Regions from separate parts of the Brenneria tiliae genome, predicted to be linked through region 4. Evidence: predicted binding sites of a transcription regulator. Region 4 holds the regulator's gene; each other region holds the start of a gene.
The links. The regulator PurR, encoded in region 4, represses purine synthesis genes. The targets are predictions, from matches to a motif close to CANGCAAACGTTTGCNTG.

Region 1 (5,333 bases), on a different contig from region 4:
CCTCCGTCAGCAATTCGCGCCACAGTTCGGCGTCGTGCCGCAGCCAGGCGTTAAAGCCCCAATGGGTGCGATGCAGACCGGGCGCGCGATCGGCGGCGATCATCGCCGCTTCAATCAGCAGCGTGCCGGAACCGCACATCGGGTCGAGCAGCGGAGTCTCTTTTTGCCAGCCGGAACGCAGCACGATCGCCGCCGCCAGGTTTTCTTTCAGCGGCGCCATGCCGGCCTGCTGGCGATAACCGCGCTGATGCAGCCCTTCGCCGCTCAGGTCCAACGCCACGCTGGCGGTATCGCGCTGTAAAAAGACGTTGATGCGGATATCCGGCTGCTGTTTCGCCACGTCCGGGCGCTGCCCCGTTTTACGGGTGAAGCTGTCCACAACGGCGTCTTTGACCTTTAGCGCGCCATACTGGCTATTGCGGATATCGTCGTTGGTGCCGGTAAAATGCACGGCGAAGGTTTTGTCGACGCTGAATATCGTCGACCAGTCGATGGCCTGTACGCCGAGGTACAAATCCAGATCGCTATGCACCTTGAACTCGTTCAGCGGCAGCAAAATGCGCGACGCCAGGCGGCTCCACAGCAGGCTTTGATACAACAGACGATTATCGCCCTGAAAATGCACGCCTCCTTGCACCACGGCACAGGCCTGCGCGCCCAGCGCTTCAAGCTCATTTTTTAACAATTCTTCCAGACCACGAGCCGTGCTGGCAAACAGAGCATTCATATCTTCGATATCACCAAAAAGAAAATTGAGGCGCATTATAGCTAATCCGCGACGCTTGTCATAAAGTTGCCGTTTTACTTCCACAAGGAATCAGCGGTGATCGGCGTAACGCGGCTTTATATCCATCCGGTAAAATCCATGCGCGGCTTACAGTTATCACACGCCGTGGCGTCGGCAAGCGGTCTGGCGCAGGATCGCAGCTTTATGGTGACGCAACCGGACGGAACCTTTATTACCGCCCGCCAGTATCCGCAAATGGTGCTGTTTACCCCGGCCCTGCTGCCGGACGGCCTGTTTATCCGCGCCCCCGACGGGCAAACCGCCAGCGTACGCTTTAGCGATTTCGCCGGCACGCCGCAGCCAACGGAAGTCTGGGGCAGCCACTTTACGGCGCGAGTGGCCCCCGACGCCGTCAATAGCTGGCTAAGCCGCTATTTCCGGCGGCAGGTCCAGCTGCGCTGGGTGGGCGACAATCCATCACGCCGGGTTAAAAAACATCCCGACGTCGCGCTCTCTTTCGCCGACGGATACCCTTTCTTATTAATCAATGAAGCCTCTTTGCAGGCGCTGCGCCAACGCTGCCCGGCAGGCGTCAGGCTGGAGCAGTTCCGCCCTAATCTGGTGGTGGCCGGCGCCGCGGCGTTTGCCGAAGACAGCTGGCAAACCCTGCGGGTCGGCGAGGTGATTTTCGACGTCGCCAAACCCTGTAGCCGCTGCGTGCTGACCACGGTGAGTATTGAACGCGGCAGAAAACACCCGACGGCCGAGCCGCTGGCGACCCTGCAATCCTTCCGCAGCGCGGAAAACGGCGACGTCGATTTCGGCCTCAATCTTATTGCCCGCAACGGCGGCATTATCCGGGTCGGCGATACGCTGGAAGTGCTGGCGACCAAACCGCCGCGCCCTTATGGTTCAGGCAAAGTCGTGGAGAGCGTCGCGCTCAAACCGCAAGGCGAACGGGCGATAACCATTGAATATCGGGGACAAAGGCTGAAGGGAAACAATCAGCAAATCCTGCTGGAGCAGTTGGAGCAGCAAGGGGTGCGTATCCCCTATTCCTGCCGGGCCGGCATATGCGGCTGCTGTAAGCTGACGTTGGTCAGCGGAGAGGTTGCGGCACTCAAGGAAAGCGCCGTCGGCGAAAACGGCGCCATTCTCGCCTGCAGTTGCATTCCGCAAAGCGATATCAGCCTGCAATAAATAAAGACGCCGGGCGTTAGACCACGTTGGCGAACTGAAAAGGAGACGGCGTCTGTTCGTCCGCATCCTGAAGGGCGACGGGCAATAACCTGTCGTGCATGATTTTTATCGCATCCCCCAGCGCCATCATTTTGCCATTCAGCATCAGCTGTTCCTGAGCCAGCAGACACAGGCTGGCTTTATCGCCGGCCTCGGCGACCAGAAAATACGCCGCGTCATTATTTTCCGTCAGGCGAACCTGAACAATATCGCCGGTTTGCGGCGCGGGCGCAGCGCCTGAAGGCTGCTGCACAAAATGCCAGCTTTTGGGCATCAGCGGTTTGAGAAAACGGCTGGCGACCAGCGCGTTCAATATTAATTCGCCCTGAAGGTCGCGGCTCAATGCCATCTTTTGGCATTTTTCGTTATAGGTAAAAAATAAAGCCGCGTCTTCAACGCAGAATGCGCATTCATTAAAAGCATCCGGGGTTAGCATTTTAGACGGGAAACGCGAACGGAATAACATGCCGTTGGCGAGATCCAGCATCAGCCGATCGTGTTCGGTATCAAAATACCAGCGCCAGTTATCGTCAGGTTTCAACTTCATATTATTTACCCTTCGCCTTTTGTTACACCTATTAATAGGAAATGGCTGATTGCAAAACCTTGCAATAAAAAAACCGGCAGTTGTTGATAGCTTATTTATGCAAACGAGTAAAATATAGACTAGCCGGGGGAATAAATAAACCCCCCGGAGATAAATGAAAGGCAGAAATGATTAAATATGTGTCACGATATCTTTAATCAGTCGCGGACCGCGGAAAATAAAGCCGGAATATATCTGAATCAGGGTGGCGCCGGCATCCAGCTTTTCCCGAGCGGCAATCAGAGAATCAATACCGCCTACGCCGATAATCGGCAGGCGTCCGTCTAATTCCCGCGATAACCGACGGATAATTTCCGTACTGGACTGCTGTAAAGGACGACCGCTTAATCCCCCGGCCTGACCGCAGTAATTTAATCCCTGGATCAATTTTCGATCGAGCGTGGTATTGGTGGCGATCACCCCGTCGATGTTATGACGCACCAGGCTATCCGCTATCTGGATCAATTCTTCCTCGGAAAGATCCGGCGCGATCTTTACCGCGACCGGAACATATTTCTGATATTTCTCATTTAACTCGGCCTGCTTGTTTTTTATAGCCAGTAAAAGATCGTCCAGCGCCTCGCCATATTGCAGGCTGCGTAATCCCGGCGTATTAGGCGAAGAGATATTTATCGCAATATAGCCGGCATAAGGATAGATCTTATCCATGCAGATCAGATAATCCTCTTTCCCCTGCTCTACCGGCGTATCTTTATTTTTACCGATATTGATCCCTAATACGCCGCCGAAACGTGATTTTTTTACCTGCTCAACCAGATAGTCGACGCCCTGATTATTAAATCCCATGCGGTTAATCAGCCCTTCCGCTTCGACGATACGGAACAGTCTCGGCTTGTCATTTCCGGGTTGCGGACGCGGCGTTACGGTGCCCACTTCAATAAACCCGAACCCCATCGCGCCCAGCGCATCAATACAGTCGCCGTCTTTATCCAGCCCGGCGGCCAGGCCGAGCGGGTTTTTAAACGACAGCCCCATGCAGTTGACCGGCTTGGTGGGAACGGACTGACGGACGAGAAATTCGAGAGGGGTATTGGTGATACGGCGTAATTGCTGGAAGGTCAGTTCATGCGCTCGTTCTGGATCGAGCTGAAATAAAGCTTTCCTGATAACGGGATAGAACATATCGTCTCCTGAGATCCCCATTGCAAATAAACAAAGTCGGAATACGGCGAAATGGTAGTGCCATCACTGCGGAAAGTAAAACGTTTGCGCGCGGAGACCGGCGCTATTCCTTCTCAGGCAGGAATAGCTCACATGGAAAGTGCAGGTTGCTGATAAACCCACTCCGCCATAGTCATCCCGAACACCACCAGCAGTCATCCCCGCGCAGGCGGGGATCTCCCTCTGAAACCGTTGACAGCCATCGGCTGATTCCCGCCTGCGCGGGAATGACGGGGGTGTAAGTTGGTGGGGAATAACGGATTTGGCTTCGCTATTACCAATGGTTACTTTGTCAATGGTCTGACGCAGGCCAAACGGCCTGCGCATAGATCACTAGCGAACCCGGCTTTAATCCTGCAACGCTTTGCCGATCTTCTCGAACAGATCGCCGGACAGATTTTCCAGCGATTTTAACTGCTCCAGCGCCTGACGCATCAGCGCCTGCCGTTTGGCGTCGTAGCGTTTTAAACGAATTAAAGGCTCGATTAATCGCGCCGCGACCTGCGGGTTGCGGGTATTGAGATCGGTCAGGATCTCGGTCAGGAAGCGATAACCGCTGCCGTCTGGCGCGTGAAAGGCGGCGGGATTGGAGGCGGTAAAAGCGCCGATCAGCGCGCGCAGACGGTTGGGATTATTCAGGCTGAATGAACGATGCCGCTGTAGTTCGCGCACCCGCTCAAGCACATCCGCCGCCGGGCTGGTGGCCTGAAGGGTAAACCATTTATCCATCACCAGGCCGTCCTGATGCCAGCGCTCGTCAAAGTCGGCCAGCAACGCATCACGCACCGGCAACCGGGCGCTTACCGCGGCGGACAGCGCCGCCAGCGAGTCGGTCATGTTATCAGCCTGCCGATACTGCGCGTTCACCAGCTTATCCGCCTCGGCCTCATCGCCAAACGCCAGATAGTACAGGCAAATATTACGCAGGGCGCGTTTACCGATATCGCCGTGCTCAATACGGTATTGCGGCGTCAGGTTGGCGCGATAAACCGCCAGCCACTCATCCGCCATTTCTTTCGCCAGCGCCCGAACCAGGCCGTCGCGCACGGCGGCGATGGCCGTCGGATCGATGGTTTCGAACAGTTCGGCGATCTCATTTTCGCTCGGCAGCGTCAGGATCTGCGACGCCAGCATGGGATCCAGCTTATCGTCCAGCAAAATGGCGCGGAACGCGTCAACCACATGCATGGGCAATGAAAGCGCCTGCTGTTGCTGATAGCGGGAAACATTCAGCCGCAGGTAATTGGCCAGCAGGCTCTGCGCCGCGTCCCAGCGGGAAAACGCGTTGCTGGCGTGGCGCATCAGAAAGGTCAGCTGCGCGTCGCTCCAGGCGTAGTTCAGTTTTACCGGCGCGGAGAACTCACGCAATAGAGAGGGAACCGGCTGGCAGGGAACCCGATCGAAAATAAAGGTCTGTTCAGCTTCGGTAACGTTCAATACCGAGGACACCGGCTGCCCGTTTCTTTGCAGCGGGATCGCCTCTCCTTGAGCATCGTACAGTTCAATATCCAGCGGAATATGCAGCGGCAGCTTCGGCTGCTTGTCGGCGCCTACCGGCGTCGCCTGGGCGACGTGCAGCACATACTGCTGGGATTGCGC
Region 2 (5,333 bases), on a different contig from region 4:
TAGACGCAGAGCAGCGCCGGCCGTTTAAACAGCTCCGGCACGCTTTTCAGCGAACCGGCATGACTGCTGGGCAGCTCGGGCAACAGTTTCATCATCACCAGCATAACCACAGCGGCAACCGCGCCGATAATCGAAAAAGTGACGCGCCAGCCTAAATACTGGCCGATCACCCGGCCTAAAGGCAGGCCCAGCACCATCGCCAGCGCGGTTCCCGTCGCCAGCAGGCTCAGCGCCTGCGCTTTTTTATCCCTGGGCGCCAGACGCACCGCCAGCGATGCCGTTATCGACCAGAAAACCGCGTGGGACAGCGCCACGCCGATACGGGCGATCACCAATACCCAGAAGTTCCACGCCAGGCCGGATAACAGATTGCTGGCGACAAACAGAATAAAAATCTTAATCAACAGCCGTTTACGCTCCATATTGCTGGAAAGCAGCATACAGGGCAGCGACATGACGCCCACCACCCAGGCATAGATGGTGATGATTAACCCCACCTGCGCGGCGCTCATCGAAAAGCTGACGGAAATGTCGGACAGTAAAGCGACGGGAACAAATTCAGCGGTGTTAAAAATAAACGCAGCCAAAGCAAGGCTGACGACGCGCAGCCAAGCTGTCGATCGGGGAGAACGGGTCATTATATTGATATCAAAAGTTAAAATAAAAGAATGCGCAAATCGGCTCGGTGAGGGGATTACGCGAAGCGCCAATTATCGGACAGGTATCACGCGCCATCCAGCGGCGTTTTTTTCCAACCGGCGTTTCCCCCATGGGTTTCAGGCGGCAGGAGAACCCTGCGGCCTGAAAAATGAAGGGGATACGGCTTATTTCAGCTTCAGCGTCTGAATAATGCTTTCCGCTTCGGCCTGCGCCTGCTGCTGGTTATCCGCCGGCAGCGTAATTTGCAGCGTCAGCAGACGATCGTCCACCTTGCCCAGCACCACAGATGAATAAGCCTGCTGGCCGCTGCTGGTGATAATGCTGTCCAGCTGTTGCAGTTTCTGCCCGTCCACCTCGATGGTTTTGTTGGTCACCACCTGGAGATTGGCGTCACGCGTGCGCTGCTGATCTTCCAGACGCTGCGTCAGCACCGATAACTCTTCGGTGGTGTTATCGCCCAGAATCACGATCGCCGCCTTTTGCCCGCTGGCATTGGCGTAAACGTGCATATTATTGGCCTGAGTACCCAGTTTACCGCTTTGATCGCTCATATCGGCCGGCAGGGTAAAGGCAACCTTGCCGGACAGCAATTCAATATTCTGGCCGGTCGCCGCTTCCGCCGCCGGTTTGTCCTGCGCCGGCGCGGCGTCTTTCGCATCGCCGTCGCAGGCGGCAAGCATAACAACCAACAGGCTCATTGCGAGGTATTTCACTACATTCGGCATTAGGGTTCCCTTTCTCTTTTTATTGGAACGGATAAAACATTATCGCACGCTATTCGATCGGTAAAAACAGCCAGTTTGCGGCCGTCTATTGCTGCGATACCGGCCTAGCGGCGACTCGCCGCGGGACGATAAGGCGTGCCGGGCTGCTGTTCGCTCAGGCGTTTCAGCACCATATTCAGCATAACGCCATACATCGGCAGGAAGAAAAGCAGGCTGATCAGCAGCTTGAAAGTGTAGTCCACCAGGGCGATTTCAATCCAGTTGGCGGCCATAAAAGGATCGCTGCTGCGATAAAAGGCGATAAAGAAAAAGGCCAGCGTATCGCAGAGGTTGCCGAAGACGGTGGATACCGCCGGGGCCACCCACCAGGCGTTGCGCCGCCGCAGCCGGTTGAAAACGTGCACATCCAGAATCTGCCCCAGCACGTACGCCATAAAGCTGGCGCAGGCGATGCGGGCCACGATGATATTGAGCTGCCCCAGCGCGCCGAATGACTGCCACGCTCCCTGGTAAAACAGGGCCGACACCAGATAGGAGATCAGCAGGGCGGGCGCCATCACGGTCAGAATGATACGCCGCGCCAGCGGTGCGCCGAAGATCCTTACGGTCAGATCGGTGGCCAGAAAAATAAACGGAAAAGTGAAGGCGCCCCAGGTGGTATGAAAACCAAAAATCGACACCGGGAGCTGTACCAGATAATTACTGGAAGTAATGATCAGAATATGAAACAACGCAAGCCAGATCAGCGCCGCAAGCCGCTGCCGGGGAGTAAAACCATACATATATGCGACCTTTTTGGTTATTGGGGTGAGGGAACCCAAGAAACGTCCTGCTCTTTTTTAGCCGCCGCCCTTCCGGGCCGCCGCTTGCGGCGCATAATACGCATTTGCTTCGGCAATGCAATGGTTGTTTTTTACGCAAACGTTGTCGCGGCTTGCGCCGAAAAATCCCCGGCGTAAACTATGGCGGTTTTTATTGCCATCTATCACCGAGAGCCCTGATGACCGACCTCTTCGCCAATCCCGACATAACCCTTGACGCCCAGGGGCTGCGCTGCCCGGAACCCGTGATGATGGTACGCAAAGCGGTACGCCAGATGGCGACCGGGCAAACGCTGCTGGTGCTGGCGGACGACCCGGCGACCACCCGCGATATTCCCGGTTTCTGCCGTTATATGGAGCACGAGCTGCTGGCGCAGGTCACCGAGCAATTGCCGTATCGGTATTTGCTGCGCAAAGGGGGATAAGCGCCGCGTGCCGGCAAAGCCCGGTGCTTTGCCAACAGCCTGACCGCCTTTACCCGTCCCGTTTCTTCAGCAAGCGCAGCGCGTTGGCGGTAACCAGCGCCGTGGCGCCGGAGTCCGCCAGCACCGCCAGCCACAGCCCGGTGATCCCCATAATGCTGGTGATGAGAAACAGCGCTTTCAGCCCCAGGGCGATGGTAACGTTTTGGCGAATATTGCGGTTCGTCGCCCGCGACAGCCGGATCATCGCGGCCAGCCCATCCAGACGGCTGTGGGTCAAGGCGGCGTCGGCGGTTTCCAGCGCCACGTCCGTGCCGCTGCCCATGGCGATGCCGATGGTCGCCGCCTTCATCGCCGGGGCGTCGTTAATGCCGTCCCCCACCATGGCGGTGGGACGTTGCCGATTAAGTTCGCCGATGGCCGTCACTTTATCCGCCGGCAGCAAACCGGCGCGGAAATCAATGCCCAGCTCGCCGGCGATGGCCGCGGCGGCTCGCGGGTTGTCCCCGGTCAGCATCACGCAGCGGATATTCAGCGCCTGGAGCCGACCCAGCGCGGATCGCGCATCGCTACGCAGCGTATCCCGCAGCGCCAGCAAACCGAGCACGCGGCTCTCCTCCTGCACCACCACCACCGTTTTCCCTTCATTTTCCAAGGCATCGACGCGTTGCCGCCAGTCAGCATCCAGCGTGCCTGCCGCCAGCCTGGCCGGGGAGCTGACCTGAAGGCGTTTGCCGGCGATCGTCCCCGCCACGCCGATGCCCGCCAGCATCCCCCGCTGCTCCGCGACGGGCAGAAACGCGCTCGCCGCCAGCGCCCGCCGCACGATGGCTTTCGCCAGCGGATGGCGCGAACCCGACTCCACCGCCGCGGTACGCGCCAGCAGAGCGGCCTCGCTGACGCCGGCGGCGGGCACAATATCCGTAACCTGCGGTTTGCCTTCGGTCAGCGTGCCGGTTTTATCAAAGGCGACGGTACGGATGCCGCCCAGCGACTCCAGCGCCGCCCCGCCCTTAATCAGCGCCCCCTGGCGGGTCGCCGCGGCAAGGCCGGAAGCGACCGCCGCCGGGGTGGATATCACCAGCGCGCAGGGACAGCCGATCAGCAACAGCGTCAACCCGCGGTAGATCCATTCCTGCCAGGGCTGCGCCAGCAACAGCGGCGGAATCAGAATAACCAGCAACGACAGCAGCATAATAGCCGGCGTGTAGTAACGGCTGAAACGATCGAGGAAGCGCTCTATCGGCGCCCGGCGCTCTTCCGCCTGTTCGATCAATTGCAGAATACGGTCAATCGCGCTATTGCCCGGCGTTGAAACCACCCGCAGCTGCACCATCCGGTCAACGCACAGGCAGCCCGCCGCCACCTTCTCGTCCCGTACCCGTTCAACCGGAACCGACTCCCCGGTCAGCGCGCTTTCGTCAAAACTGGCGCCGGCGGTCAGCAATACGGCATCGGCCGGCAGCCGGTCGCCGGGAGCGACTTCAATAATATCGCCGGGAAACAGCTGGGCGATCGGCACGCGGACGCGGCGTTCATTTCTGACCACCGTGGCCTCTTCGGGGATCAACGCCATTAAGGCGCTGACCCCTCGACGGGCGCGGTGGGCGGCATAGGACTCCAACTGTTCGCCCAGCATAAAGAGCAGCAGCACGACCGTGGCTTCCGTGGCGGCGCCAATCAGTAATGCGCCGACCGCGGCCACGCTCATCAGGGTTTCAATGGCAAAAGGGGTGCCGGAGCGGATAAGCCGCCACGCTTTTTTCAGGATCGGCACCAGCCCGACCAGCGTGGTGGCGATAAAAGCGATGCGCCCGCCGGACTCGCTAACCAGCGAAAGTCCCCAGCTTGCCGCCGCCAGCAAGGCGAACAGCGCCAGGAAGCCGTATTCATCGATAAAACGGCGCGAATCAGGAAAAAGAGGCGTGTGCGGAATGATATCCTGCAAGGTAAAACCGGCTTGCTTAACGGCGTATTGGACCTGGTCTCGTACGTCGCGGCGGGCATCGACAACCAGTTTTTCGGTGGCGAACAGTACCTTGGCCTGTTCTATTCCGGTGAGATTTTTTACGGCATTTTCAACTTTGCGCGCGCAGCTTGGGCAATCCATCCCGCTGACTTTCCAACTGAAACGCTGATGCCCGGCGGGTCGGTCGCTATCGCCGCCGTCGGGATCGTCCGAATCGGCATTATCGCCGCTTTCCGCGCTCAGCTCCGGTCCGCGGCCGGTATTGGCGACGGCGCCTGATGCGCGCTTTACCGCACAGCAGCTTTTTTCAACCCGTGACGATTGGCGGGCGTGCTTATGGCAGCAGGCCGATTTTTCAGCGCCGTGCTGGTGATGCTGATGAGAATGCATATCTTCCTCCCGAGTTGATGATAGTGATTCTCATCGCCAACTTTACACCCTCGTATCAGGCTAATCCAGCGATTCGCTTACCCGCCAGGGATTAAAAATAGAGCGAACGAACGATCAGGAAATGGCCGCCGAAATAGCAGGCCGCCACCACCGCCTGATGGGCGCGGAAATTGATCCGATAATGATGAATAAGCCAGGCCGCATGGGCGATAAACAGCAGCGCGCTGCCGGCCAGCAACGAGAAATTATAGTCCGTGCCGAGGGCAAAATAACGCTCGCCGGCCACCCAGACCATCAGCGTGGTCATAACGATAAACGCGCACACCGGCCAGCGCTGCGTATCCAG
Region 3 (5,333 bases), on a different contig from region 4:
CTGGCGCCCGATTGGGCGCTGATACCGTTAATGGTGCTGGCCACGCTGGCGACGATCATTGCGTCGCAGGCGGTTATTTCCGGGGTGTTTTCGCTTACGCGCCAGGCGGTTCGCCTGGGCTACCTTCCCCCGATGCGCATAGTGCACACCTCCGATATGGAATCCGGCCAGATTTATATTCCGGTGGTTAACTGGCTGTTATATATCGCGGTGGTGATCGTGATCGTCAGCTTTGAACATTCGAGCAATCTGGCGGCCGCGTATGGTATCGCGGTAACCGGAACCATGGTGTTGACCAGCATCCTGTTCTGCACGGTGGCGGTGAAAAACTGGCACTGGCACCGCTATCTGGTGTGGACGCTGCTTACCGGGCTACTGCTTGTCGATGTGCCGATGTTTTTAGCCAACGTGGGGAAAATCCTGTCCGGCGGCTGGCTGCCGCTGATGTTGGGCACGGCGATGTTCGTCATTATGACCACCTGGAAAAGCGAACGCTTCAGGCTGCTGCGCCGCCTGCACGAACACGGCAATTCACTGGACGCGATGATCGCCTCGCTGGAAAAATCGCCGCCGCTCAGGGTGCCGGGCACGGCGGTTTACCTGTCGCGCGCCACCCACGTTATCCCGTTCGCCCTGTTGCACAACCTGAAACACAACAAAATATTGCATGAACGGGTGGTGCTGTTGACCATGCGTAACGAAGACGCGCCTTATGTGCTCAATGCCCGGCGGGTGACGGTGGAACAGCTTTCGCCAACCTTCTGGCGGGTTATCGCCAACTACGGCTGGCGCGAAACCCCCAACGTGGAAGAGGTGTTTCACCGCTGCTGGCAGGATGGCTTGACCTGCCAGATGATGGAAACCTCGTTTTTTATGTCCAATGAATCGCTGACGATGGGGAAACGTCCCTGGTATCTGCGCATGCGCGGCAAGCTGTTTATGATGCTCAGCCGCAATGCCCTGCGGGCGGGCGATCAGTTTGAAATTCCCCCCAACCGGTTGATTGAGCTTGGTATTCAGGTGGAGATTTAAATCGCGCAACGCGCTGGGAAAGCAGAGCGTCACCAATTTACCGCGACCTTCAGACCCCCTTCCGGCCGATTGTCGAAGGTCGCCCGCATGCCGTGCAGGCGAGCGATATTGTTGACAATGGAGATGCCCAAGCCGCTGCCGGACTTCTCCTGTCCCGGCGGGCGAAAAAAGCGTTCGCCGACCCGCGCCAATACCGCGTCGTCGATGCCCGGCCCCTCATCGCTAACCTGAATACACCGCGCCGTGAGCGTCAGCGTTACCGTTCCGCCCTGGTGGCTGTAGCGAATGGCGTTATCAAGCAGATTGCGAATCAGCAGCGTCAGCAGCAATGGGTGCCCCTGACGGACGACGGGATCTTTCGGCACCTCCAGCTTCAGTTCAATGCCTGCCGCCTGCGCTTTATGGTAATGGTCGATAACCATTTGCTGCAGCAGCGCCTGGAGTTCCACCGGCTGCTGCCCGTCGGCGAACGATTCCGAGTCAAGCCGCGACAGCGTTAACAGTTGCTCCACCAGCCGCGTGGCGCGATCGATCCCCTCGTCCAGATTGTTCAGCGCATGGCGGCGCACGGGTTCGTCATCGTGCGCCAACTGCGCCAATTCCGTCTGCACCTTCAGCGCGGCCAGCGGGCTGCGTAATTCATGCGCGGCGTCCGCGGTAAAGCGGCGCTCGCGCAGCAGCATCTCGCCGATGCGCACGAACAGGCTGTTAAGTTCATCCACCAGCGGGCGTACTTCCTGCGGAACGGCGTGGGTATCCAGCGGGGCGTCATCTTCCGGCGGACGTCGGCGAAGCTGCGTGGCGAGGCGTTTCAGCGGCGACAGTTCGCGGGAAACCAGCCAGAACATCAACAGCAGCATAACCGGCAGGGCAAACAGCCAGGGCAGGAGGTTGGTCTTGACGAGCCCCAGCGCCATATCCTGACGGTATTCCCACTCCTGGCCGACCACCACCACATAACGATTATCCGCCGTGGCCAGCCATACCATGCGCCACCGGTCGTTATCATCGCGCAGCCTGCCGTTGGTGAAGCCGTTTTGCGCGTAGTCGAAGATAAAATCTTTGCCGTTCTCGCCGTCATTCAGCGCCATTTTGCCGTCGCGGGTAAAAATGGCGAAAGCCAGCGCGTCGTCTTCCTGTTCCCCGCGCCTTTCGCGCACCAGGCTTTTGGTTTTCGGCAGGGAGGGGGAATCCACCACGATTTCATCCGGATGCATGGTGGCCAGCCGCTTGGCGAACAGCATCTGCTGGGTATCGAACAGCTCATTGATATGCTCGCGGGTTTGATGCCACGACAGGATCCCGGCGGCGCACCAGCAAAGCAGCGTCAGCAGGACAAAACCGGCGATCAGCCGTAAACGCAGGCTGAGGCGCGTCATGGCGCCGCTCCCAGAATATAGCCGACGCCGTGCACCGTGCGGATAAATTCGCCGCCCAGTTTTTTACGCAGGTGGTGAATATGCACTTCCACGGCGTTGCTGGAAACGTCGTCGTCCCATCCGTAGAGCTTTTCCTCCAACTGCGAGCGGGTCAGCACCCGCTGGGGGTTCATCAGGAACAGCTCAAGCAGCGCCAGCTCGCGGGATTTAAGCGCCACCGGCTGATTATTGCAGGTAACGGTGCGGGAACCCGGTTCAAGGGATACCGCGCCGTGGGTCAGCGTGGGCTGTAATTGACCGTGCCGGCGGCGGATTAACGCCTGCAGGCGCGCGGCAACCTCCGCCAGGGCAAAAGGTTTGCACAGATAGTCGTCGGCGCCCGACTGCAGGCCTGCAACGCGCTGTTCCAGCGCGTCCCGCGCGGTGAGGATCAATACCGGCTCATCCTGTCCGGCCTGACGCCACTGGCGCAGGATGTCCAGCCCGTCTATTTCCGGCAGACTCAAATCAAGGATCACCGCGTCATAGGGCGCGGCTTGCAGCGCGACCCGTCCGGCCTTGCCCTGCATAAACCAGTCAACGCTAAAGCCCAGCTTAATCAGTCCGGCCTTGATGCCGTCGCCAATCAGACGATCGTCTTCTATCAACAGTATTCTCATCACCGCCCACCCTATTTGTATAGGGTGATGTTATACGGTTTAACGCGCCGGATTGACAACCGGAAAAGCCATAAACGGGTGATGATCCACAGGATTGATAAATATAAGAGAAACTGAACTATCCTTAAGATTCTGTTAAGAACATTTTGTTTTACTCGTCGCGTCAGACAAACAACGCGCAGTTTTACTGCACGACGACAAGCGAGAAATAAGGAAACGATGCTATGAAAAAGACAGCCGCTGTATTCGCTATCGCTGCGTTATGTTCCGCGCCGGTTTTCGCCGCCCAGAGCGGCGGAGGATTTTTGGATCCGAATGCCAAAACGACGCAACAACAGCCTGCCCAGGGCGGGTTTTCAGGCCCTAACGGCAGCGTAACCACGGTCGCGAAAGCGAAAGAGCTGAAAGACGACAGCTGGGTTACCCTGCGCGGCAATATCGAGCAGCGCGTCGGGGATGAAGATTACCTGTTCCGCGATGAAACCGGCACCATCACGGTTGAAATCGATGATAAATATTGGAATGGGCAGTCCGTCTCCCCGCAAGATAAAGTTGAACTGCAGGGCGAGCTCGATAAGGGCTTCAATTCTGCCGAGCTGGACGTCAAACAGGTAAAGAAAATCCAGTAATCGACCGCTGACGCCCTCGATTAAGGAACGGCAAACAGGGGATGAAGGGAGCCCATCCCCTGTTTCCCCTGATGCTTATCCAACCCTTTCTATTTGATGCAACCGCCCCGCATTCGCCGTTTTATTTTTTCGCCAACGAAACGTTTCGATAACGATCACATTTTTGCTATTTCCTTTTTGCCTTTCCGCGTTGTCTCTTTCTACAATGCTTACCAGCGAAACGTTTCGCTGGCGAGATAAAGAACATGAAAAAAGCGGTATTACTACATTCTGAGGTTTCCGCGCTTATTTCCCGGCTGGGGCATACCGATCGGCTGGTTATCGGCGACGCCGGTTTACCCATCCCCGATACCACTACCCGTATCGATCTGGCGTTAACCCACAACGTGCCGACTTTTTTACAGGTGGTTGCGGCGGTAACCAGCGAGATGCAGGTTGAAGCGGCGATCCTGGCGCAGGAAATTATCGAAAAAAATCCTCAACTCCATAAAGCGTTACTTGATCAGCTAAAACAACTCGAGCTGCACCAGGGAAACTCCATTGAAGTGCATTATGTCAGTCATGAAGATTTTAAGATCCAAAGCGGAAAAAGCCGGGCGGTCATTCGCAGCGGGGAATGTTCCCCGTATGCCAATGTCATCCTTTGCGCCGGCGTAACGTTCTGAGGAATCGATGCAACCTTTACTGCAACTGCAAGGAATCAATAAGGCGTTTCCCGGCGTTAAGGCGCTTTCCGGCGCCGCATTGAACGTTTACCCGGGGAAAGTCATGGCGCTGGTGGGGGAGAACGGCGCCGGCAAGTCCACCATGATGAAGGTGTTGACCGGCATCTATAACAAAGACGCCGGCAGCGTGCGTTTTCTGGGAAACGAAGTGGATTTCAGCGGTCCCAAAGCCTCCCAGGAAGCGGGGATCGGCATTATCCATCAGGAGCTTAACCTGATCCCCCAACTGACGATCGCGGAAAACATCTTTCTCGGCCGTGAATTTACCAACCGTTTTGGCCGCATCGACTGGAAAAAGATGTATCAGGAAGCGGACAAACTGCTGAAGCGGCTTAATCTGCGCTATGACAGCCGGCGCACGGTGGCGGAACTGTCGATTGGCGATCAGCAAATGGTTGAAATCGCCAAGGTGCTGAGCTTTGAATCGAAAGTCATCATTATGGATGAACCCACCGATGCCCTGACCGATACCGAAACCGCGTCGTTATTCAGCGTAATTAAAGAGCTACAGGCCGAGGGGCGCGGCATTGTCTATATTTCCCACCGTCTGAAAGAAATTTTCGAAATATGCGACGACGTCACCGTGTTCCGCGACGGTCAGTTTATCGGCGAACGCCCGGTCAGCGAGCTGCAGGAAGAACGGCTGATTGAAATGATGGTGGGGCGCAAGCTTGAAGAGCAATATCCGCGCCTGAACCAGGCGCCGGGAGCGGTTCGCCTGCTGGTGAAAAATCTTTCCGGGCCGGGCGTGGAAGACGTCAGTTTTACCGTACGCAAAGGGGAAATTCTTGGCGTGGCCGGGCTGATGGGCGCCGGCCGCACCGAATTGATGAAGATCCTTTACGGCGCGCTGCCGCGCACGGCGGGCTACGTGGCGCTGGACGGCCGCGAAGTGGTAACCCGCAGGCC
Region 4 (5,333 bases):
CGTTTCCGTGGGTTTTACCCGGTGGTGATCGATGTTGAAACCGCCGGGTTTAACGCCAAAACCGATGCCTTGCTGGAGGTCGCAGCAATAACATTAAAAATGGACGCCGAAGGTTGGTTGCAGCCGGATGAAACCTTACATTTCCACATTGAGCCTTTTGAGGGCGCAGTATTGGAACCCGCGGCCCTGGCGTTTAACGGCATCGATCCCGGCAACCCGCTACGCGGCGCGGTCAGCGAATACGAAGCCCTGCATGAAATATTCAAGGTCGTGCGCAAGGGATTAAAAGATCAGGGCTGCAACCGGGCCATTATCGTGGCGCATAACGCGACCTTTGATCATGGCTTTATCATGGCCGCCGCCGAACGCTGCAGCCTGAAACGCAATCCCTTTCATCCTTTCGCCACCTTTGACACCGCCGCGCTTAGCGGGCTGGTCCTGGGACAAACCGTGCTTGCCAAAGCCTGTATCGCCGCGGGCATCGCTTTTGATTCCAGCCAGGCGCATTCCGCCCTCTACGACACCAATCAGACGGCGCTGCTCTTCTGTGAACTGGTCAACCGCTGGAAGCGCATGGGCGGATGGCCGCTCGCGTTGGATGAAAATCAACCGGCAGCCGCCTCCGCGGCAAGCTAAGCCCGCTGAAAAAAAGAGAGGGTGGCTTGCGCTCCCCTCTCTTTTCGTTATGCAGGTTTCGTTATACGGCAGGCATCGCGCTTGTACACGCGACTCCAGGCTGGCTTACTCCTGATCCTGCTGCTGGGATTTGTATTTATCCGCCGTCTCTTTAATCAGCGGCTGCAGCTCGCCGCGCTGATACATTTCAATAATGATGTCGCAGCCGCCGACCAGCTCACCGTCGACCCACAGTTGGGGAAAAGTCGGCCAGTTGGCATACTTGGGCAACTCGGCGCGGATATCCGGGTTCTGCAGGATATCGACATAGGCAAAACGTTCGCCACACGCAGACAACGCCTGTACCGCCTGGGCGGAAAATCCGCAGCTTGGCAATTTAGGTGAACCTTTCATATACAGTAGAATCGGGTTTTCAGCGATCTGGCGCTGAATCTTTTCAATTGTCGTTGTCGTCATTCTCTCGCTTCCTCAAACCTTTAGGATGGCTAACGTCACTTTCTTTACATCAGATGAGCCATTACGGCGCCATCCACTCAACGTTATTGTACCGAGGGCGGCAGCCACAAAAAAACGCTATTTTTTATGTGGGTATATTTTCGCCGCGGTGCGGGCCTTATGGGATGAAATTCACGGCGGCAGTGACGATAAATCCACCGAAAAAACCACCATTAACTTTTTTTCACTATTTTGTATGAAGAAAAGAGAGATTCCCACTGTTTTATAATGCCGTTTTCGGGAATACTGTGCGCCATTGGCGATTTAAGGACTATTACCGATCGTTGCTATCATGCGCTTATTTACCGGCCTCTTTATATTATGTTTCAGCCCCCTGTTGGTGAATTTAGCGCAGGCGGCGCCTTATACGCCGAATTCGGCGCCGCAAAAATCCGCGCTGAACGGCGCGCAAGCCAATGCAGGCGCCGATAAGGCTAAAACACCCCGCGCCGCCAAGCATCAACGGCAGCAGGCGTCGTCAAGAACGACGGGCGGCACGCCGGCGCTGGTGCGAAAAAACCTTAAAAAATTGCCGCCGGAAACCCGCCACAGGCTTTACTCCGCACGCTCCAAAACCAAAGCCGCGCTGCAAGACAAAACGGGAACAGGACTGGCGCTGAGCGAGGCGCATAAAAAACGCTATCAGCATGCCAAATTAACGGCGATGAATAAGCTGATGGGCCAGATGGGTAAACCTTATCGCTGGGGAGGCGCATCGCCGTTCACCGGCTTTGACTGCAGCGGTCTGGTTTATTACGCCTATAAAGACGTGGTCAAAATCCCTATCCCGCGCACGGCGAATGAAATGTACCACCTGCGCGACGCGGCGCCGATTAACAAAAACGAGCTGGAGAGCGGCGATCTGGTGTTCTTTCGCATCAACAAGCGCGGCGCGGCCGATCACGTCGGGGTTTATCTGGGAGAGGGGAAATTCATTCAGTCACCGCGTAGCGGCGCGGATATTCGTATCAGTAAATTGAACGAGGATTACTGGCGGGAGCACTATGTCGGCGCACGCCGCGTGGTCACTCCCCAGACCGTTCGCTAACCGGCTCGGGGTCAGCGCCTGCGCGCAAATAATGCGGACGGGTTTTACGCTTAAAACCCGTCCGCGAAGATAAAAAAGAGGCTCGGCCCAGGGCCGGTTAATTCAGTACGGCGGTAAAGCTAAATACGATGATCATCGCCAACGCACCAATGGTGGTCAACAACGACATCTTCAGGTCAGTATCCATAGGCGTCTCCTTTTTTGCGCACACCCATTATCAAAAGAAAGTATCGACCGTCCTGGGAAGATTCAACCAAACTTCAGGGTAAAACTGCATATCACGATTGCCAGTCTTCCATAGTTTGAGAAAAAAATCTCATACCGGCGTCTCGCTAATAGTATAAATTACCGCTTCCACTTTTGCGGCAAATCGGACAAAATCCGCTGTTTGACGACACGCCGCGTATTGGTCGAACAACGCCAGCCTTGCCCCTTCAGGTGTAACATTCGGCATTCTCCTTCTGAAACCCTGTTTTTTTTATCTGGGAAGAGAACATTAAACGCAGGCAAACGATTAACAATATACTTACGACTGTAATAAGTCGTTTCAGGAGTCATTTTTACATGGCAACGATCAAAGATGTGGCAAAACGTGCTGGCGTTTCTACCACAACCGTATCGCACGTGATCAACAAAACACGTTTCGTCGCCGAAGAGACCAGGGCCGCCGTCAGGACGGCAATCAAGGAATTACACTATTCACCCAGTGCCGTCGCCCGCAGCCTTAAAGTCAATCACACCAAATCCATTGGGTTGCTGGCGACCTCAAGCGAAGCCCCCTACTTCGCTGAAATCATCGAAGCCGTCGAAAACAGCTGTTACGCCAAAGGCTACACGCTGATTTTGTGTAACTCACATAACAATCTCGATAAACAGCGCGCCTATCTTTCCATGCTGGCCCAAAAACGCGTCGATGGCTTGCTGGTCATGTGCGCGGAATACCCGCCTGAATTGCTCGCCATGCTGAAAGACTATCGCAACATTCCGATGGTGGTCATGGACTGGGGGCAGGCCCACAGCGATTTTACCGATACCATTATTGATAACGCTTTTGAGGGCGGCTATATGGCGGGCCGCTATCTTATCGAGCGCGGCCATCGGGATATCGGCGCCATTCCCGGCATTCAGGAACGGAATACCGGCAGCGGGCGCTATCTTGGATTTTTAAAAGCGCTGAAAGACGCCGATATTCAGATTCACGATGAATGGATCGTTCAGGGAGATTTCGAGCCCGAATCCGGCTATAAGGCGATGCAGCAGATTCTGGCGCAGAAACATCGGCCGACGGCGGTGTTCTGCGGCGGGGATATTATGGCCATGGGGGCAATCTGCGCCGCCGATGAGCTGGGGCTGCGCGTTCCCCAGGATATTTCGGTCATCGGATACGACAATATCCGCCACTCCCGCTTTTTCACCCCGGCGCTGACCACCATCCATCAGCCCAAAGAACGGCTGGGGCAATCGGCTTTCGCCATGCTGCTGGACCGCATCACCAGCAAGCGGGAAGACGCGCAGACCATTGAGGTTCACCCTAGCCTTATCGAACGTCGTTCCGTGGCCGACGGTCCATTCCGCGATTACCGTCGTTACTCCTGAGAACGGAAACGCACGCCACGCCAACAATGCTTCGGCCAATTTATACTTGTACCTTGGCCGAAGCAGTCATAAACTGATCAGCAGTTTTTAGCACAACAATCATAAATTATCTTTTCACTATCCTTTGAGTGTTCAGCGCATAGGGAGTTTGCGTATTTATCTTAAGGATAAGTGCCTCTACGTGTTTGCGTACCGGCTTTTTTCTCTTCATTTTCCTCTGATATCCGGAGGGTAGACGATGGGTGATCCCACCGATACACCGCTTAATAGGTAATAATTGTCTATGCTTTCCTTGCGGGTACTTCGCGAGCAGCAAGGTAGGGAGAAGTTATGAGTTCATCATGTGTAGAGGATGTCGAGGAACTGGGTCGTCATCATACGTCCTGGTTCCAGATTGTGCGTGAAATGCTGGACATGGCCGATGTCAAAATCAACGGTTCCCGCCCTTTTGATATCAAGGTCAAGAATCCTGATTTCTTTAAACGCGTATTGCGCGAAGGATCATTGGGATTGGGTGAAAGCTATATGGACGGCTGGTGGGAATGTGAGCGGCTGGACGTTTTTTTCCATCGCATACTACGCGCCGGACTGGATGAAAAAATACCTCACCATCTGAAAGATATTTTGCGCGTCGCCGCCGCACGGCTGATGAATCTGCAATCCAAAAAACGCGCCTGGATAGTCGGCGAAGCGCATTATGATCTGGGTAACGACTTGTTTTCGCTGATGCTGGACCCCTATATGCAGTACTCCTGCGGCTACTGGAAACAGGCATCCACCCTGGAGCAGGCGCAGGAAGACAAACTGGAGATGATCTGCGAAAAGCTGCAGCTTCAGCCAGGAATGACGCTGCTGGATATCGGCTGCGGCTGGGGCGGATTGGCGGAATTCGCCGCACGCCGGTACGGCGTCTCCGTTTGGGGCGTCACTATTTCCAAAGAACAGCAAAAATTAGCCCAGCAGCGCTGCAAGGATCTCGACGTCACGATTTTGCTGCAGGACTATCGCGATCTGGATATGCAATTCGATCGGGTGGTTTCGGTGGGCATGTTCGAGCACGTCGGACCGCGTAACTACGACACCTATTTCCGGGTGGTCAGTAAAAATCTTAAGCCGGACGGGTTATTTTTACTGCACACCATCGGCGCCAAAAAAACCACCTCCGAAGTCGACCCGTGGATTAATAAATATATTTTCCCCAACGGCTGCATTCCTTCCGTACAACATATCGCCCATGCCAGCGAACCCTATATGCTGATGGAAGACTGGCATAACTTCGGCGCCGATTACGATCGCACCCTGATGGCCTGGCACCAGCGTTTCCAGCAGCATTGGCCGGAAATTTCCGATCGCTATTCCGCGCGATTCCGCCGTATGTTCAGCTACTACCTTAATGCCTGCGCCGGCGCGTTCCGCGCCCGCAATATTCAGCTGTGGCAGGTGCTGTTCAGCGTTAACGGCATCGAGGGCGGCGTACGGGTTCCGCGCTAAAATAGCAAACCGCCCCCCGCAAGCCGGACGCTTATCCAACCGGCGGGGGGCGGATTTACGCGTTACG

Region 1: the regulator PurR is predicted to act here: its motif matches at 3,769-3,786, upstream of pyrD (quinone-dependent dihydroorotate dehydrogenase).
Region 2: the regulator PurR is predicted to act here: its motif matches at 2,300-2,317, upstream of tusA (sulfurtransferase TusA).
Region 3: the regulator PurR is predicted to act here: its motif matches at 3,913-3,930, upstream of rbsD (D-ribose pyranase).

What each region holds. Positions count from the first base shown of each region.
Region 1 is NZ_JAKPCB010000103.1:274,697-280,029, reverse strand. Features, by position in the region: gene rlmKL (bifunctional 23S rRNA (guanine(2069)-N(7))-methyltransferase RlmK/23S rRNA (guanine(2445)-N(2))-methyltransferase RlmL) at 1-727, opposite strand, end outside; gene MFP24_RS22085 (YcbX family protein) at 824-1,927, shown strand; gene MFP24_RS22080 (cell division protein ZapC) at 1,944-2,513, opposite strand; gene pyrD (quinone-dependent dihydroorotate dehydrogenase) at 2,685-3,695, opposite strand; gene pepN (aminopeptidase N) at 4,083-5,333, opposite strand, start outside.
Region 2 is NZ_JAKPCB010000092.1:121,445-126,777, reverse strand. Features, by position in the region: gene MFP24_RS06745 (sugar transporter) at 1-587, opposite strand, end outside; gene MFP24_RS06740 (hypothetical protein) at 484-846, shown strand; gene MFP24_RS06735 (DcrB family lipoprotein) at 825-1,385, opposite strand; gene MFP24_RS06730 (7-cyano-7-deazaguanine/7-aminomethyl-7-deazaguanine transporter) at 1,490-2,167, opposite strand; gene tusA (sulfurtransferase TusA) at 2,386-2,631, shown strand; gene MFP24_RS06720 (zinc/cadmium/mercury/lead-transporting ATPase) at 2,681-4,987, opposite strand; gene MFP24_RS06715 (lysoplasmalogenase) at 5,079-5,333, opposite strand, start outside.
Region 3 is NZ_JAKPCB010000101.1:4,575-9,907, reverse strand. Features, by position in the region: gene kup (low affinity potassium transporter Kup) at 1-1,032, shown strand, start outside; gene qseC (quorum sensing histidine kinase QseC) at 1,062-2,411, opposite strand; gene qseB (quorum sensing response regulator transcription factor QseB) at 2,408-3,070, opposite strand; gene MFP24_RS16950 (YgiW/YdeI family stress tolerance OB fold protein) at 3,295-3,699, shown strand; gene rbsD (D-ribose pyranase) at 3,945-4,364, shown strand; gene rbsA (ribose ABC transporter ATP-binding protein RbsA) at 4,372-5,333, shown strand, end outside.
Region 4 is NZ_JAKPCB010000090.1:12,290-17,622, reverse strand. Features, by position in the region: gene rnt (ribonuclease T) at 1-636, shown strand, start outside; gene MFP24_RS04830 (Grx4 family monothiol glutaredoxin) at 742-1,092, opposite strand; gene MFP24_RS04825 (C40 family peptidase) at 1,424-2,179, shown strand; gene cydH (cytochrome bd-I oxidase subunit CydH) at 2,277-2,366, opposite strand; gene purR (HTH-type transcriptional repressor PurR) at 2,744-3,775, shown strand; gene cfa (cyclopropane fatty acyl phospholipid synthase) at 4,106-5,266, shown strand; gene MFP24_RS04805 (riboflavin synthase subunit alpha) at 5,329-5,333, opposite strand, start outside.